One region of the Paenibacillus sp. J22R98 genome, then DNA from elsewhere that is predicted to be linked to it. Evidence: predicted binding sites of a transcription regulator. Region 1 holds the regulator's gene; each other region holds the start of a gene.
What was found. The regulator Rex, encoded in region 1, represses fermentation and respiration genes when NADH is low (regulators of the CRP and FNR family bind a similar motif). The targets are predictions, from matches to a motif close to TTGTGAAATATTTCACAA.
Positions count from the first base shown of each region.

Region 2: the regulator Rex is predicted to act here: its motif matches at 753-770, upstream of AC50Y3_RS20340 (cytochrome ubiquinol oxidase subunit I).
Region 3: the regulator Rex is predicted to act here: its motif matches at 713-730, upstream of nadA (quinolinate synthase NadA).

Region 1 covers NZ_JBXENW010000003.1:413,764-416,038, forward strand. The annotation lists gene dinG (ATP-dependent DNA helicase DinG) at 1-823, shown strand, start outside; gene AC50Y3_RS12055 (redox-sensing transcriptional repressor Rex) at 820-1,476, shown strand; gene AC50Y3_RS12060 (amidohydrolase) at 1,457-2,275, shown strand, end outside.
Region 2 covers NZ_JBXENW010000007.1:203,019-205,293, forward strand. The annotation lists gene AC50Y3_RS20335 (alpha/beta fold hydrolase) at 1-602, opposite strand, end outside; gene AC50Y3_RS20340 (cytochrome ubiquinol oxidase subunit I) at 1,006-2,275, shown strand, end outside.
Region 3 covers NZ_JBXENW010000016.1:54,680-56,954, forward strand. The annotation lists gene ftsH (ATP-dependent zinc metalloprotease FtsH) at 1-380, shown strand, start outside; gene nadA (quinolinate synthase NadA) at 758-1,696, shown strand; gene nadB (L-aspartate oxidase) at 1,738-2,275, shown strand, end outside.

The DNA.
Region 1 (2,275 bases):
TAAGAAAAGCGTCATTCTGACTTCAGCGACCTTATCCGTTCAGAAATCGTTTCAATATGCCTGTGAGCAGTTAGGACTAACGCAAGATGAGGAGCAGGGACGTCTTAAGACGGTTCAATTGCCTTCACCCTTTAATTACAGAGAGCAAGCGCTGGTCATCATTCCGCGCAACTTCCCTGTACTGAAAGGTGCCGCCGGAGATCCCCAGTTCAATGATATGCTGGTGAAGTCATTGACAGAGGCGGCCATTGAGACCAAAGGACGGATGCTCGTTCTCTTCACGTCTTACAGAATGCTGAAGCAGGTGTATGAACCGCTCAAGGAAGCACTGGCCGCGACCGGTATCCATGTTCTCGGCCAGGGGATCGACAGCAGTAATCGCAGCAAGCTGACCAGAAGATTCCAACAGCAGCAAGCTTCTGTTCTGCTCGGGACAAGCAGCTTCTGGGAAGGCGTAGATATTCCAGGGGATGCGCTGACCTGCCTTGCGATTGTGAGACTTCCTTTCCAGCCGCCTAATCATCCGCTGGTTGAAGCGAAGTCTGAGCTGCTGCAGGAGCAGAAGCAAAACCCGTTTATGAAGCTTTCTATCCCGCAAGCGGTCATTCGCTTTAAGCAAGGATTTGGCCGCCTCGTACGGACTGCAAAGGATCGCGGCATCGTTCTTATTTACGATACTAGAGTGATTGATACGTATTACGGCAAATATTTTCTGTATTCCTTACCGGGGCCGAAGATCGAGCATATGCATTTAGAGCAGATTGTGCCGCGTATACGTGAATGGCTTGCACCAAGTCCAAGTGAAGAAGAGGTGGGAAAATGAAGCCGATGAAAATATCCGAGGCGGTCGTTCGCAGACTACCGGTTTATCTGCAGGTCTTGAACGATCTGAACATGCGGGATGTCCAGACGGTTTCATCACAAGATCTTGGCAATAAGCTGGATCTGAATCCGGCACAAATCCGAAAAGATCTTGCTTATTTTGGTGATTTTGGCCGAAAAGGGATCGGTTATGATGTCACTTATCTCATCGAGAAGATCCGTCAAATTTTAAAGCTGGACCAGCCGCTCAATGTAGGGCTGGTCGGTGCCGGTAATTTAGGCCGAGCGCTGTGCAACTATAATACGTACTTGAAGGATAATATGAAGATTACAGCCGTATTCGATGTTCATCCTTCTATGGTTGGCGCCTCCATAAACGGGTTGACGGTATTGCCGATGGATAAGCTGAAGGAAACGGTAGCGGCGTGTAACATTCGCATAGGGATCATAACCGTGCCTGCGATTGAAGCGCAGAATGTTGCAGATAAGTTCGTGGAAGCGGGCGTGGACGGTATCTTGAATTTTGCCCCGACGATTCTTCGGGTGCAGGAGCATGTACGCATCCATTATGCGAATTTCACCACGGAGCTGCTGAGCTTAGCGTATTACTTGGACGAAGAAGGGGACGACGAGAATGAAACGGTTGTGGATTGAGAATGGTACTTTCGTCACGATGGACGAGCAGCGTCCCGTATTAAAGGGGCATATGGTCGTCGAAGGCGATACCATTCTGTATTTGGACGAATTAACGCCGGATCCGGCTCCTGAAGGAGCGGAACGTATAGACGGTCAAGGGCTTGTGTTCATGCCCGGCTTAATTAATACACACGGACATGCTGCGATGTCTTTGCTTCGCGGTTATTCCGATGATGAAGCGCTGCAAGTGTGGCTGGAGCAGAAGATGTGGCCGATGGAAGGCAAATATACGGATGAAGATGCACGCTGGGGAACAGCGCTCGCCATAGCTGAGATGCTGAAGTCCGGAACGACAACTTTCGTAGACATGTACGACCGGATGCATATCGTAGCGGAAGTTGTAGAACAATCCGGCATGCGCGGACTGCTGACGCGGGGCGTAATCGGTCTTTGCCCGCCGGATGTCCAAACAGCGAAGCTGGATGAAGCGAAGAAATTTGCTCAAGAGTGGAACGGAAGAGCTAACGGTCGTATTCGGACGATGCTTTCACCGCATGCCCCATACACATGCCCACCAGACTATATTGCTCGTATCGTAGAGGCCGCCAATGAGTTAGATTTGCCATTGCATACGCATATGTCGGAAACGGCTGCAGAAGTGCAATTCAACGTCAATGATTATGGCTGCCGTCCTGTCGAGCATCTGGACAAGCTTGGTTTCTTCTCTCGTCCGGCTTTGGTTGCGCATGCCGTACACTTGACGGATGAAGAGATCGCGCTCCTTGCTGAACGCGGCGTAAGCGTCTCCCATAATCCT
Region 2 (2,275 bases), on a different contig from region 1:
ATGGCTGCATTTCCCGGCCGATCCAGGAAAAGCTGGTCCATCGTATAGCCGTCCGAACCAATTAGAAAAGGATTACATGCGCCAAAGGTATATTGCTTCTTCGTGAACTCCTTATCGACAAGCGCGGCAAACGCTGCCTTGTTCTCGGGACTCGGATCAGCCCAAAGTGCCTTGAACAAATCGAATGGTTGTCCAAGCCCTATAGCATGTGCAACTGCGTTCTGGATGACGAAACCCAGTACCCGCTCCGGATGGCGTATGGCGAGCCTGAAACCGATAGGGCCGCCGTAGTCATGGCAATACAGAATATAGCGAGGAATGCAAAGTCCATGAATCAATAGTTCGATAACCAAGGAAAGATGCTCGAACGTATATGAGAATTCAACCACTGAAGGCATACTACTATATCCGTAACCGGGATAGTCCGGTGCAATGACATAATAGCGATCGGCCAATAGCGGTATCAAATCCCGAAACATGTGGGAAGAACTCGGAAATCCATGAAGAAGAATAATGGCCGGATTGCGCGGATTCCCTGCTTCGCGAAAGAAGACTTCCAGCCCTTCGATGTTCATTTTCTTATACCGCACAGCCAAGGACATCTGCAGTTCACCATCCTTGCAAGGTTCAATAGACTTACTATAAATATGAATAAATAGCCCATCTAAGACCAATCGGATGTATGTGGGAGTATGATTATGATCAGTACTCCCACAACCCTTTCCCCAGAATTCAAACCCTCGTCACAATTCATGTGAAAATAATCACATAGATCGGATATAATAAGCGTGTAACCACCACATGACATCAAAATGAGAGAAGGGATCCTATTGGCCGGCCATTCGCAAAACCCGAAAAACAGCAGCCGTGTAGCCAAACAAGAGAAACGCCTTATCCTGCTTTGCATCATCGTTGCGGTCATTATGCTGCTATCTCTGTCTCGCTATTTGTTTAAATAATTCGTAACCATGCAATACAACATCAAGCACTAGGGAGGGATTACATATGCTGCTTAGCAGTTATGATCCGGTCATGTACAGCCGAATGCTCACAGGACTCACGCTTGCTTTCCATATTATTTTCGCAACGATTGGTGTAGGGGTCCCGCTTATGATTGCACTCGCGGAGTGGATCGGGATCAAACGCAATGATGAGCATTACTTGCTGATGGCGCGCAGATGGGCACGGGGCTTCGTCATTACGGTGGCGGTTGGGGTTGTGACGGGGACTGCGATTGGACTGCAGCTCAGTCTGCTGTGGCCAACCTTTATGAAGGTAGCGGGGCAGTCGATTGCATTGCCGCTCTTCATGGAGACGTTCGCGTTCTTCTTCGAAGCTATTTTCCTCGGCATTTATCTGTACACTTGGGATCGATTCAAAAGCAAGATGACACACTTCTGGCTGCTCGTCCCTGTCGTCATCGGGTCGTCCGCTTCTGCCTTCTTCATTACAGTCGTTAACGCATTCATGAATGCACCGGCCGGCATCACCGTGAAAGACGGCAAAATCACAGACATTTCACCTTTCGGTGCGATGCTGAGCCCGGCAATGCCGACCAAAGTCTCGCATGTGCTCGTTACGGCTTACCTCACTTGCGCATTCGTTCTTGCTGCAATATCCGCTTGGTCGCTGCTTAAGGGCCGCAATCATGTGTATTATAAAAAAGCGCTCAAGCTAACTATGGTTTCCGCCTTTATCTTCTTAATCTCAAGTGCAATCATTGGCGATTTGTCCGGCAAATATTTGGCTAAGTATCAGCCTGAGAAGCTCGCGGCAATGGAGTGGCATTTCGACACGACAACCGAAGCACCTCTTGTGCTTGGCGGGATATTGACGGGCGACAATGAAATCAAATATGGGCTCAAAATCCCGTTTGCGCTTAGTATTCTCGCCCACGGACTACCTAATGCGGAAGTAACCGGTCTAAATGACATCCCGGAGGACGAACATCCGCCGCTCTATATTCATTACCTGTTCGATTTGAAAATGGGCTTCGTTGCGCTGATGGTCCTGGTTGCCTCAGCCTTCATGCTCACCTTATGGCGCAAGCGTGAACTCGCCTTCAGCAACAAATGGATTCTCCGCGGCATCATTCTTGCTGCTCCGCTGGCGATGATGACCATTGAGCATGGCTGGATTTTCTCGGAGGTTGGCCGTCAGCCTTGGATTCTTCGCGGCATTATGCGCACATCGGAAGGCGCAACCGTATCCGATCATGTGGATACGATGCTATGGGTATTTGCACTGCTTTACATTGTACTGGGCTTCTCGGCAG
Region 3 (2,275 bases), on a different contig from region 1:
ATGAGCAGAACTACTCCGATGCCATCGCTTATGAAATTGACCAAGAGATGCAGAGCTTCATTCAAGACTGCTATGCTCGTGCGAAACAGCTTCTTACGGAGAAGAGCAAAGAAATGCATCTTATTGCACAAACGCTCCTTACCGAAGAAACGTTGGAGATTGAGCAAATCAAACGTCTGATCGAGGGCGGAGCTACAGAAGGCGGCGCGAGCGAAGGCGGTTCAAACATCGTTTCCGCTGAGCCTAAAGCAGAGCCGATTATCGATACGATTGGCGGCGTGAAGGTTCGTATCGGTTCGAAGGAGCCAGGCGAATTGACACCTCCAATTGACCCGGACAACAGAGAAAACGACGACGACGACGGTACACCGAAGTCCTAAAGAATAGAAGTTGATAGTCCTCAAAGGCTGTCCGATCGCAGGCGACTGCGCGGGCAGCCTTTTTTGCGGGCAGACGCTTTAACGCTATAGTGGGAGGACGGGTAAGCTAGTGGGCTTAGTAACTTCCTTACATGCGAAAACCTTCCTTAGATCGGCTAAAACGGCCTCTTTTGTCTGTTGACAGCGTACACTACCTTGTGTAAATTTAAGGTTAATCCCTTGTAAAGGCTCTTGCGAATCAAGCGGCTTGCGACATGGGCATGATAAGGATTATGAATCACACAGCGGAATAACAGCATTTTCGATAAATAAGGGTGAACGAATAGCCAAGTTTGTGCATCAGTTCACAAAGTTAGTGAAAAGAGGGGAATTTAGCTATGGAAGCATTGGCTCTCGAAAGGAAAGCGGAACAAAACCGCGAATTACGGGAACGATTGTTGCAATTGAAGAAGGAACGTAACGCCATTATACTTGCGCATTATTATCAGCGTGATGAAATTCAAGAGGTGGCGGATTTCCGCGGAGACTCCTTCCTGCTTGCGCAGAAGGCAGCGGAAACGGATGCAGATGTAATCGTATTCTGCGGGGTTCATTTCATGGGCGAAAGCGCTAAGATTCTGGCACCGAACAAAACGGTTATCATCCCCGACGAGCGTGCCGGCTGTCCGATGGCCGACATGGTCAACGTTGATGGCTTGCGGAAGCTGAAAGCTCAGCATCCGAATGCGAAAGTAGTCACTTACATTAACTCCTCCGCGGAAATCAAAGCGGAAACCGATATTTGCTGTACGTCCGCTAATGCCGTGCGTGTCGTGAATTCGGTCGATTCCGACGAAATTATTTGGGTACCGGATAAGAATCTGGGACATTACGTGCAGCAAAAGACTGACAAAAAAATGATTATCTGGGAAGGCTACTGCAACACGCATGACATGCTGACCGTCAAAGATGTAGAAGAAATGAAAGCGAAATATCCGAATGCTCAGTTCGTGGTTCACCCGGAATGCCGCCCTGAGGTGGTAGCATTAGGCGATTTCGTGGGCAGTACAACGGCTATTATAAAATATTGTAAAGAATCAGATTGCCAAGAGTTTATCGTCGGCACAGAAGATGGAACCGGGTATCAGCTTCGTCTGGACAGCCCGAACAAGACCTTCCACTTTGCAACGAAATACTTGGTTTGTCCGAACATGAAAGTAAACAACCTGAAGAAGCTTGTTAAATGTCTGGAAACGATGCAGCCGCAAATTTACGTTCCGGAGCAGGTTGCCAATCAAGCCCGTCTATCCCTGGAGCGCATGTTACAAGTGAAGTAGCATGCGCTACTCTCTTTCCATGAGAAAGGAAAGTTGCACTTATGATCCCACGTTATCTCGTAGATGTTGAACTCGAAGGGCTTCCAGTCATTCATAAAGATGTCATTGTGATCGGGGCCGGCATTGCCGGTCTTTTTACCGCGATTAAAGCCAGTGAAACGAATGATGTGCTCATGATTACGAAGAAGTCGCTTATGGACAGCAATACGCGTTACGCCCAAGGCGGCATTGCAGCAGTTATATCCGAGGACGACTCCCCGGCTTATCATCGTCAGGATACGCTTGTTGCCGGCGCCGGGCTTTGTTCGCACGAAGCCGTCGATGTCCTCGTACATGAAGGGACAAAGGGCGTAGAGGACCTGGTCCGCATGGGTACGCAGTTTGACCAAGAGAACGGCGAGTTTGCACTCACCAAGGAGGGTGCGCACAGTCAGCGTCGTATTTTGCATGCAAACGGAGATGCGACCGGTTTCGAAATCGTTCGTGCGTTGTCGGAGAAAGCGATTGCGAATCCGCGAATTGAGGTTTGGGATGATCATTTCGTCATCGATCTGATTACAGATGACGGTGTTTGCGTGG